Regions from separate parts of the Silvimonas sp. JCM 19000 genome, predicted to be linked through region 1. Evidence: predicted binding sites of a transcription regulator. Region 1 holds the regulator's gene; the other holds the start of a gene.

Region 1 (5,250 bases):
GCATGGGCGGACAGCGGCCTTCGAGCATTTCGGGGTTGGTGCGATAAACCTCGACCACATCATCGGCCACCAGGCCGTGGCCACGCGAAATCAATTCCAGCGCCAATTCGCTTTTACCCATCGATGATTCACCGGTGAGTAATACGCCCACTTCAAGCACGTCCAGAAATACGCCGTGCAAATGGGTTGAGACCGCCAGCGCCTTGGATAAGTAATAGCGCAACACATCCATCAAATACGGCGATTGCTCGCTGGACGTCAGCAAGGGCACATGATGGCGCTCGGCGCCTTCTTTTAATGCCTCGGGTACGGGTTGGCTATTGGCCACCACCATCAGCGCCATTTCATTGGCAAACAGACGTTGTACCGATTCTTTTTGCGCATCAGGGCTCAGGCCCTGAAAGTAATTCACTTCGGCAATGCCCAGCACCTGCACCCGATTGGGGTGGATGAAGTTCAAATGCCCCACCAGAGCCAGCCGCGGCTTTTGCTCGGCGGCATCGTTGGTTAACAGATTATTGGCACCGGATTGACCCGCAACCCAGGTCAGCCGGAGTTTTTCCGCGTTATCGATGAACAGTTGTCTAACGGTAATCTGCGGCATACGGCTCCCACGTCGTAATCAATTTCCACGCGGCCTGTACGTCGGTGACTTCTGCCAGTTGTTCGCGCACGGTTTTATCAGAGAACAATTGCGCCAGCTCAGACAAAATCTGCAAATGCAGATCGGTTGCATTGGCTGGCACCAGCAATACAAAAATCAGGCTCACCGGTTTGCCGTCGGGCGCATCGAATGGAATCGGCGATTTAAGCCGGATAAACGCGCCGCTGGCTTCTTTGAGGCCTTTGATCCGGCCGTGTGGAATAGCGACGGCCTGGCCCAGCCCGGTTGAACCAAGTTTCTCACGCGCAAACAGGCTATCGAACACGACACTGCGTGCAATGGCATGGCTGTTTTCAAACAGGATACCCACCTGTTCAAAAACGCGTTTCTTGCTGCCGACATCCATGTCTAAAAACAGATTGCTGGCAGGCAGAATTCTGGAAATCAGGCTCATAGGATTTTGCCGATTCGTCGTGCCGCGGCGCCGGTGGATGACCGGCCTGGTGCGGCAAATTGCGGGGAATCGGATTAGCCGGTCCGCCGCGCGAAAGTTTCGTCCCGATTTTAGCGCAGCATTTATTTATGCGCTGCAGCAAATCAGGGTGGGTGCTGCATCAGAAAACAGCGTGTACAAAAGCAGGGCCAGAGCGCCACGTCGGCAATTGTACAGCGGTGTTTAATAATGAAAAACGGGAACCATAGATAATGGTTCCCGTCCGTTGCGTCAAGCGCACGCCGCGCTTAGTGGCTTACTGAATCACACTTCATCCGGTTCTTCAGCCGTCTGCTGCCGTTTGATGCTGTCACCGCGATGGTCCATCAGACACTCCTTGTGCTTGACGATCTGGCGGTCGAGTTTGTCGACCAGCAAATCAATGGCGGCGTACATGTCTTTGTCGACTGCCTCAACATGAATATCTTTTCCGCGTACGTGAACGGTCACGTCGGCCTTCTGCTGTAGTTTTTCTACAGAGAGAATCGCGCTCACGTCTACCACCTGGTCGAAATGCCGCGTTACCCGGTCAAGCTTGCTGGTGATGTAGTCCCGGATGGCGGGGGTCACTTCGAGGTGATGTCCGCTAATGTTGAGGTTCATGGCGATCTCCTTCTGGTTAAGCCACTGGTCCGTAGCCCGCCCAGAGACAGGCGCAGCTACAGGTTTTTGCGCAGATTGACAGGGGGTACGTTCATCCCCTCCCGGTACTTGGCAACGGTTCGTCGCGCAACCACGATCCCTTGCCCTGACAGCGCCTCCGCAATGGCGCTGTCTGATAACGGCCTGGTCTTGTCCTCGTTGTTGATCATCTGGCGGATCAGCGCTTTGATGGCTGTCGCGGAGCACTCGCCGCCCGCCTCCGTTTCCACATGACTACCAAAGAAATACTTGAATTCCAGCAACCCGCGTGGGGTCATCATGTACTTCTGCGTCGTTACCCGAGACACCGTCGATTCGTGCAGATCAAGCACTTCGGCGATATCGCGCAATACCAGTGGCCGCATGGCCACTTCACCGTGTTCAAAAAAAGCGCGTTGGCGTTCTACGATGGCCTGTGCCACGCGCAAAATGGTTTCAAACCGCTGCTGCACACTCTTTACGAGCCATTTGGCTTCTTGCAGTTCCCGAGCCAGGACACCGCCTTCACTGCGCTGCAGGATATCTGCATAAACCTGGTTCAATCGCAGCCGGGGCATGGCTGACGGATTAAGCCGGACCGTCCACTGACCTTTGTATTTCTGTACCAGGACATCAGGCACCACATACCGCGGCGTCAAGGCAGCCCACTGTGCGGCGGGCCGGGGATTGAGCGAGGTAATGACGCCTTGTGCGGCTTTAAGCGCCGCGTCGTCACATTTCAGTAATCGTTTTAACTTAGTGTAGTCGCGGGCCGCGAGTAAATCGAGATGCTGCGCCACGATCACTTGCGCCAGTTGTCTGGCCGCACTGTCGGGCAACAAGCGCAGTTGCATCAGCAGCGCCTCGGCCGTACCACGCGCGCCCACGCCGACCGGTTCCATTTGCTTGAGCCGCGCCAGCGCTACCGCCAGGTCATCCACTTCAAGCTCTAACTGAGTGACGATCTCGGCTGGAATTTGTTCCAGCAATTCTTCGAGGTCGATCGGCAGCAGGCCTTCGTCATCGAGTGCATCGATCAGGAAGGCCAGCGCAGCGTGGTCTCGCGGCGGCAGGTGCAGCACGCCTGCTTGTTCCAGCAAATGCTCGCGCAGCGTGATTTCGCGCGCCACTTGCGTGGTGGGATCAAAGTCGTCGTCATCGTCGCCGTTGCCGCGCGTGCCGCTGCCAGAGCCCCAGTTTTCGCCGTCGCCGTGGTCGTCGTTGTAATCGCGTTGATCGTCGTTGCTGGATTCAGTATTGCCCTCGGCCGGGGCGTCGCCGCTGCTGCCGTTGTCGTGCTCCAACAGCGGGTTTTCCAGCAGATAGCGGTCGATTTCCTGCTGGAAATCGAGCGTGGAAAGCTGCAGCAATTTGATCGATTGCTGCAGTTGGGGCGTCAGATTGAGCTGCTGCGACAGCCGCAGTTGCAAGGATTGCTTCATGCGACCTTGTGATAAGCAGTAATGAGTAGAAGATCGCGCTGCATGATGTCGAGTCTGGCAATTACATGCGGAAGTGTTCGCCCAGATAAACCTTGCGCACTTGTTCGTTGGTGACGATTTCTGCGGGGTGGCCCGAGGCCATCACCGCGCCTTCGGAAATGATATAGGCGCGATCGCAGATGCCAAGAGTCTCACGCACGTTGTGATCGGTGATCAATACACCAATACCCCTGTCCCGCAGGTAGGCAATGATGCGCTGGATGTCCATCACGGCAATCGGGTCGACCCCGGCAAACGGCTCGTCCAGCAAGATAAACCGCGGGTTAGCGGCCAATGCGCGGGCAATTTCGGCGCGACGGCGCTCGCCCCCGGACAGGCTCATGGCCGGGTTGTCGCGCAGGTGGCTGATGTGCAGTTCCTGCAACAATTCATCCAGCCTGGCATTGCGTTCTGTGCTGTCCTTGATATGCAGTTCCAGCACCGACAGCACGTTCTGCGCCACCGTCATCTTGCGGAAAATCGATGCCTCTTGCGGCAGATAGCCCAGGCCCAGTTGGGCGCGTTCGTGCATCGCCATATGGCCGATGTCCTGGCCGTTCAGGCGTATCTCGCCGCCGTCCATGGCGACCATGCCCACGATCATATAAAAGCTGGTGGTCTTGCCCGCCCCGTTCGGGCCAAGCAAGCCAACCACTTCGCCCGCGGCGACTTCGATGGTTACATCGCGTACCACGGTGCGTTTGCGATACCGTTTCATCAGGCCCTTGGCACTGAGCGAAAGCGGCGCGTTATCAGCCTGGATTGCGGTGGTCATTGGGCCTCACTGGCGCTGGTGGCGGCCGGGCGTGCTGCCGCAGCGGGCGCGCTGGCTTTTTTCTTGGGCGTGATCGTGATGTTGACGCGACCGCCGCTCTTGCCTGTGGTTTTGGCTTCGTACTGATCGGTGTTGAGGTTGTAAGTGATGATGTCGCCGATCACTTCATCCTGATCCTTGTGCACATTGGCTTTGTCGATCAGCGTCAGCAGGCCGGTCTGGCCGTTGTAGTCATAACGCAGTGCTTCAGCGGTAATCCAGGTGCCATCATCGCCGCGCTCGCGGAACTTGACCGGATTGCCCTGGCCTTGCGAAAACTGATTGCCGTCGGCGTCCTGGCGGATGGTCAGCTTGTCCGAACGCAGCACCATACTGCCTTGCGTCACGATCACATTGCCGATGTAAACGCCGGTATTGGTTTTCTGGTCGAAATTGCCCTGATCCGCCTGGATGTGGATTTTTTCTTCGCGGTCAGCCTTGGCCGCGTGTGCGAGGCCGCTCGCCAGCAACAGACTTGCGATCAAAAGGCTAGCGAGTGCGCTTCGGTGGATCATAAATGGTGCTCACTTTCGATTTAAGAGTAACGGTCTGCTTCTGGGTGTCCGCCGAGAAACCCACACCACTGGCGCGGGAGGTGCCCATATCGGCCACCACTTCGGCGTCGGACCAGATCAGACCCGGGGTCGGGGCAAACCAGACCTGACGTCCGGTAATGATGAGTTTGGCATGTTGTTCATCAGGCTGCCGCGTCAGCACGGCGGTATCCGGCATCCACAGTTTTTCGCCCTTGTTGATGGACTGTGCCTGCGACGTCACCAGATCCATCCGCGGCTTGCCCGGCAGCGCATAGGTAAAGTGCGGGTTGTCGAACCAGGCCACGTCATCTTCGGTGATATGGCGCACGCGGTCGGCATCCAGCCGCTCGAACGGCTGGCCCGCTTCGTTAAAGCGCACGCTGTGCGTTTGCTGCACGATCAGGTCGGGCTCGTTATTGCGGTTCAGATGTTCCAGTGCGGGCAAGGACGCGGCGCTGTTGAGCAGCCACACCAGCAAGCCCAGCATGACGATCATCACCAAAGGCAAAAGGCGTTGTGACACGGAAACCCTTAGCGCAAATAGCTGGCCAGCACGCCTTCCAGCGTACCTTGCGCAGCCATGATGGTTTCACAAGCCTCACGCACCGCACCGTGACCGCCGCGCGCGGTGGTCACAAGCTGGGCGTGGCGACGGACAAATTCGGGGGCGTCGGGCACCGAGACCGCAAACGCAACGCGGG
Region 2 (5,250 bases), on a different contig from region 1:
CCTCAGGTGATACTGCTCAGAGCGGGTAAAGCGCATTGCGTATTCGTTTGCGTAGTCTTTCCTGAACAGAACGGCCGCACCCAACATTGGATTTGTGTAAGTGGCGCGGTTCAAAATTTCCCAAGGCATGGGCTTAAACGTGTTCATGAATACCACATCACCCGCGGGAATCTGTTCGCTGATCGGGTTATTGAAAACGTTACTTTCGAATAAGCGGTCATCTTCTGAGCGGCGGTCCCATGTTGTGGCGCAACCAAGCATGCACACCGCAATGATTGCAATGCTGAACTGCCATCGGTTAATCCATGCAGCGACAACAAAAACGCAAAGACCCAAAAGAACGACTAAAGGTCGCAGGTACAACAACTGATATTGCGTATGCGCAAATTGCTGTGCCAAAAACAGCGAATCAAGGATGGAGCGATTGGCGATGGCCGTGCCTACGATAACCAATAGCAGGATATTGATCAGCCGGACCATGCCTGGCCGAACTGATGTCTCTCTCAAGAACGCGAGTGCTACGGCAAGGGCGACCACCGGAAATGCAGCGAGGGAGCTTTGCATTTCGATTGTCAGAATGCACAGACCGGCGGACCAGCGTGCGGTAGGCGGCAACTGCCTGCCTTGACATGCAATCCATCCCAGTACGAAGCCGGGGATCAAAAGCTGGAATAACCATAAGGTGCGCCAGAGTTGCAGCGACATTGCGAGGACACTATGGAGCCGTTCACCCAGCACGAAGCCCGCCAGAGGGCCTGCAACGGCTGCTATGACCAAGGCAAGCACAAGTCGACGCGAGCGTTCATCTGTTGCATAGCGCCAGAACAAAACGGACAAAGCCAATACACCTAGCTTTGGCAACCAGTCGTGGTCCTGCCAGCTCGTCAAAAACAGATTGTTGTTAAAAACTTTGAGGATGCTGAACCAGCCAGGATCGTAGGTGCGGAAAAGATCAGCAAAGGGCCCCACGTGGAACGCAGAAAGGGCCGCTGCCGCCAGCACCCCCAGAAGCGCGAGCAGCAGTCCAGCAGCTCTTGCCCGTACGAAAGGCGGATCAATCAGAAAATAGATATAACAAACTATGAGACCAGACAGCGCCATCAATGGATGGCAGCAGAACGCGAGTATCAGACCGCCCGCGGCGGCCCACATCCGGCGCTGGAATAACGAATAAAGCGCGAACAAAACCAACGGCTCAGCAAAACTACGTGCCGTAAGGAATGGCTCGCTATACCAGAACGAATTCTGTCCGCTGTAATACGGTGGCAGAACAAGTATCGCGCAAACCGCAACGGCGGCGGCCCACAGTGGTCCGACAATGCGCTTGAAGAACATCACAATAACTACAAACCACAGCGTATGGGCGAGGAATATCAATACCTGGCCTGCTGCGCCCAGCCCCAGCTTTTTGATTGCAAATGCAAAAATCGGCGTGAAAAGTGTGTAGTCGTCTTGTGAGCCGAACATGAAGAACGCATCGGTTGCGTAGTTCTGCGGATAAAGCCGGTGCAGCGCCTGGCCAAGATACAACATGCCATCGTGCCAATAGCCCAGCCACGGATTGGATGTTATCCAGACCAGGAACAGAAAACTGAGTAATACGGCCGGATTGTTCTTGCAGAAAGCCAGGATACGCGCGGAGAGGGGAGCATCAGGCGAGGGAAAGTCGGTTTTCAACAGTACAGCTCCGGCGGCAATACCGAGATGAGCGCTCGATGATATCGAAATGAGAATTACGTGTACGTACGCACTAACTAAAAAAGCCCCCACCCAAGGGTGAGGGCTTTCTGCGGGCGGATCATGCAAAGCATTATCCGCTTCGGGATATTAGCGGCAGACGGCCGGGGCGTACTTGGCCGGCAAGGTACCTTGCGACGAACCGCTAATCTTGTTGGTGTGACCAACCGCGCTGCAATCCCACTGAACAGCATCAGTCGGGATAGTGCCGGTAGCCAGAGCAGTATTGGCTGCGCTGCTATTTTTGTAGTAAGGCACCAGATACAGGTTACCGCTGCCTGCAGTCGCCGTGTAGACGATGCCAACTTCGCCGGTGCTGCTCGAAACGGTCACCGAGGTCACGTTAGCGGTAGAGCCAGGAATTTGATAGCCCAGATCGAATGCGCTGGAACCGTTAGCAGCATTGTCAGCAACCACAGTCTTGGCTGCATCGCCCAGACCCAGACCTTCAGTAACCTTGGCGCGGATGATGTAGTTCTGGTAAGCCGGGATAGCCACGGCAGCCAGGATACCGATGATCGCAACCACGATCATCAATTCAATCAGGGTAAAACCCTTTTGCATGCGTTTCATTTTTGAACTCTCCAAATATTGGTGGTGTGCGGTAGCACCGCGCCGACAAATATTAGCAAAAGCTGTGCCATCGTCTGGCGTACGCCTGGCGCAGCCAGACGCAGGTTTGCGCTTTGCCCGAGATTACGTATAATCGCGGCTCTTGCCGTTGTAGCTCAGTTGGTAGAGCAACTGATTCGTAATCAGTAGGTCGAGTGTTCGATTCACTTCAACGGCACCAAAGCTAGTAAACAAAAGGGGTCAGACTGCGGTCTGGCCCCTTTTGTTTTGGCGTCGCGGCGATGGCGGCCGACCTGGCGACCGGTCATCCTGGCCGTTCGTTCAATATGCGAATATTGCGTTTGTCGATAATGCCGCACGCCTGTCGCTGACTAAAGGCGGCGTAAGCTTTCCAGCAAAAAGGCCAGCTGCATGCGCAAGCTGGCCTTTTTGCGTCTCAAGTGACGAATTTCGTCACCCGTCGACTTCAAAAATTGTCAGAAAACGTGGGCGCTCAAGCGATGGCGGGCTGTTTGCCCGTCAAAAGATAGTCGATCAGCTCGCGTACCGGCCGGATCGCGGCGCCGAAGGGCAATGGATCAGCGCCACGGAAGAACAAGCCACGCGCCACTTCGCCGCGCATGGCCGCCGCCAGCTTGAGGTCGATGCAGAACTGCCCGACCTTGGCCAGGCCGTCGCGCAACCCGCATACCGACAAACAATTCATGCCTTGCGTGCAGCGGCCGGGGTCAGCTTTGGCGTTGGATTGCAGGCGTGCCTCGCGGTTGATGTAGTTCTTTAGCCAGGGCGTGAGCACGGCGCGGGCGGGCAAGCCAGCCACGCTCATAAACTCGACGATATCGTCGGGCCCGGCATTGGCCAGTACTTGTTTGAAGTTCTCGTGCGCATCGCCTTCCTGCGTTACGGCAAAAGCGGTGCCGAGCTGGACCGCGCTGGCGCCATTCTCGAGGTAATGCGCCACCTGCGCGTGTTGATTGATGCCGCCAGCCACAATCAGCGGTACCTGGCGTTCTGCCAGTTGCAGATCGCGGAATACCTGATGGGTTTCAGCCAGTACCCGATCAAATTCAAATTTGGGATTGTTGATATCGTCGATGCGCGTCGCGCCGAGGTGGCCGCCCGCGTGGGCCGGATGCTCGATCACGATGGCGTCAGGCAGGCGGTTCTTTTTGATCCACTTCTTCAGGATGACGGCGATGCCGCGGCTATCGGACAGGATAGGAATCAGCGCGATGTGCGGAAAAGCAGAGGTAATCTCGGGCAGGTCCAGCGGCAGGCCCGCGCCCATGACGATGGCGTCGGCGCCAGATTCGCAGGCCTGGCGTACATAGCCTTCGTTCGAAGTCACGGCCTTCATCACGTTCACTGCCAACATGCCGTTGCCGGCTGCGGTTTGCTGCGCCAGTTTGATTTCGCGATCGAGGGCGACAAAGTTGATGGCATCCAGCCCGGCCTGGTCTTTGATGTCTTTGCTTTGTGCCAGCAAATCCGGGTGATGGTGGCGCAAATCCACCGAAGCCAGTGTTCCGACGGCGCCCAATGCTGCGACGGCGCCCGCCAGCTTGTGCGCGGAGACGCCCACGCCCATGCCGCCCTGAACGACCGGGAGCAAAGATTTGCCCTTGATCAGCAGGGGATTAAAGCGATGGTTGAGCATGGAAGCGGCCTTTGGCGAGAAGATTAAGAGCCGCGAGTCTGCCGGTTTCGCTCCGCGCAATTCTTGATAAAGATCAAAACGGCTTAGCGAAGATGATGCTGTCAAAAATATTCACGTTATCCGCGCACGCTGAAGTGCGGAAACAAGCTGCCCATTTCAGCCATAAAGCGGGCCTCGGGCCAGGCCTTGGTCAGCGGCAAAGACTGGCCACAACCGTTGGCACGGTAGGGTTGCAGCGCAAAATGCTGCACGCCCTGCACCGCCAGCGTGGTAGCCAGACGCCGCAATTGTTCGGTGCTGAGCAGGTCGGGATGAAAGGTGGTGCGGCATTCGTAATCCACACCGCTTTCGATCAAACGCGTTAGCGACACGCGTGCTTGCGCGCCGCTATCCAGTTTGTGCGTGATCTGTTTGTAATCGGCGAACGGCGCTTTGACATCAAAGCCCACCCAGTCCAGCAAGGGCAGGCACTGCGTCAGCCTGTCCGGCCACGCGCCGCCGGTGTGCAGCGCAGTTTTCATGCCCAGCGCTTTAACGTCGGCCAGCAGGCGCGGCAGGGTAGGCTCGCTCAAGGGTTCGCCGCCGGAAAACACGACCGCATCCAGCAAATGCAGCCGTGTTCGCAGCCAGAGCAGGGTATCGGCCCAACCTGGCGCGCCCGCATGGCGTTTACGGCTGAGCAGATGCGGATTGTGGCAATAACTGCAGCGCCATGGGCAGCCAGCCAGAAAGACCACGCACGCCAGCTTGCCGGGGTAATCCACGCTGGAAAACGGGATCAGTCCGCCGATTACGGGTTGCCTGGTTTGCGCAGTCATAGTCATGGCGCTCTGCTTTATTGTTTAAAGAACTTGCGCTCGGCAAATTCGCCTTGCTTGCCGATATTGAAGGCCGAAACCGGCCGGTGATAGCCCATTACGCGGGTCCATACTTCGCAGCGTGTGCGGAGTGCCGCGTCGAGTTGCGCGGCGCTTTGTTGCAGTACTTCAGGGCGAATCGGCGCGTTCATGAGTGCTTTCCTTTTGAGTGAATTGGTTTCAGGCCACGAGATCAGGCATGCCCAGCAATTCGGCATCGCAGCGCGGGCAGAACTCGTGTTGGCCACTTAAATAGCCATGCTTGGGACAGATCGAAAACGTGGGGGAAATGGTGATATAGGGCAGGCGGAATTGCGTCAGCGCGCGTTGCACCAGAGTACGGCAGGCATCGGCCGAAACCATCGCTTCGTTCATATACAAGTGCAACACGGTGCCGCCGGTATATTGCCGCTGCAGCGCTTCTTG

The links. The regulator sigma-54, encoded in region 1, starts transcription at its own class of promoters, with help from an activator protein. The targets are predictions, from matches to a motif close to CTGGCACGCTTCATGCTT.
Region 2: a site for sigma-54 is predicted at 2,364-2,381, ahead of ACYQ1A_RS08650 (pilin). Genes of this name have one in related genera too.

What each region holds. Positions count from the first base shown of each region.
Region 1 is NZ_BAAIHC010000006.1:186,707-191,956, reverse strand. Features, by position in the region: gene hprK (HPr(Ser) kinase/phosphatase) at 1-604, opposite strand, end outside; gene ptsN (PTS IIA-like nitrogen regulatory protein PtsN) at 585-1,058, opposite strand; gene hpf (ribosome hibernation-promoting factor, HPF/YfiA family) at 1,362-1,700, opposite strand; gene ACYQ1A_RS08145 (RNA polymerase factor sigma-54) at 1,757-3,160, opposite strand; gene lptB (LPS export ABC transporter ATP-binding protein) at 3,222-3,974, opposite strand; gene lptA (lipopolysaccharide transport periplasmic protein LptA) at 3,971-4,498, opposite strand; gene lptC (LPS export ABC transporter periplasmic protein LptC) at 4,503-5,072, opposite strand; gene ACYQ1A_RS08125 (KdsC family phosphatase) at 5,081-5,250, opposite strand, start outside.
Region 2 is NZ_BAAIHC010000007.1:80,689-85,938, forward strand. Features, by position in the region: gene ACYQ1A_RS08645 (hypothetical protein) at 1-1,677, opposite strand, end outside; gene ACYQ1A_RS08650 (pilin) at 1,828-2,310, opposite strand; tRNA gene ACYQ1A_RS08655 (tRNA-Thr) at 2,455-2,530, shown strand; gene ACYQ1A_RS08660 (NAD(P)H-dependent flavin oxidoreductase) at 2,804-3,967, opposite strand; gene ACYQ1A_RS08665 (anaerobic ribonucleoside-triphosphate reductase activating protein) at 4,084-4,791, opposite strand; gene nrdD (anaerobic ribonucleoside-triphosphate reductase) at 4,803-4,976, opposite strand; gene ACYQ1A_RS08675 (ribonucleoside triphosphate reductase) at 5,005-5,250, opposite strand, start outside.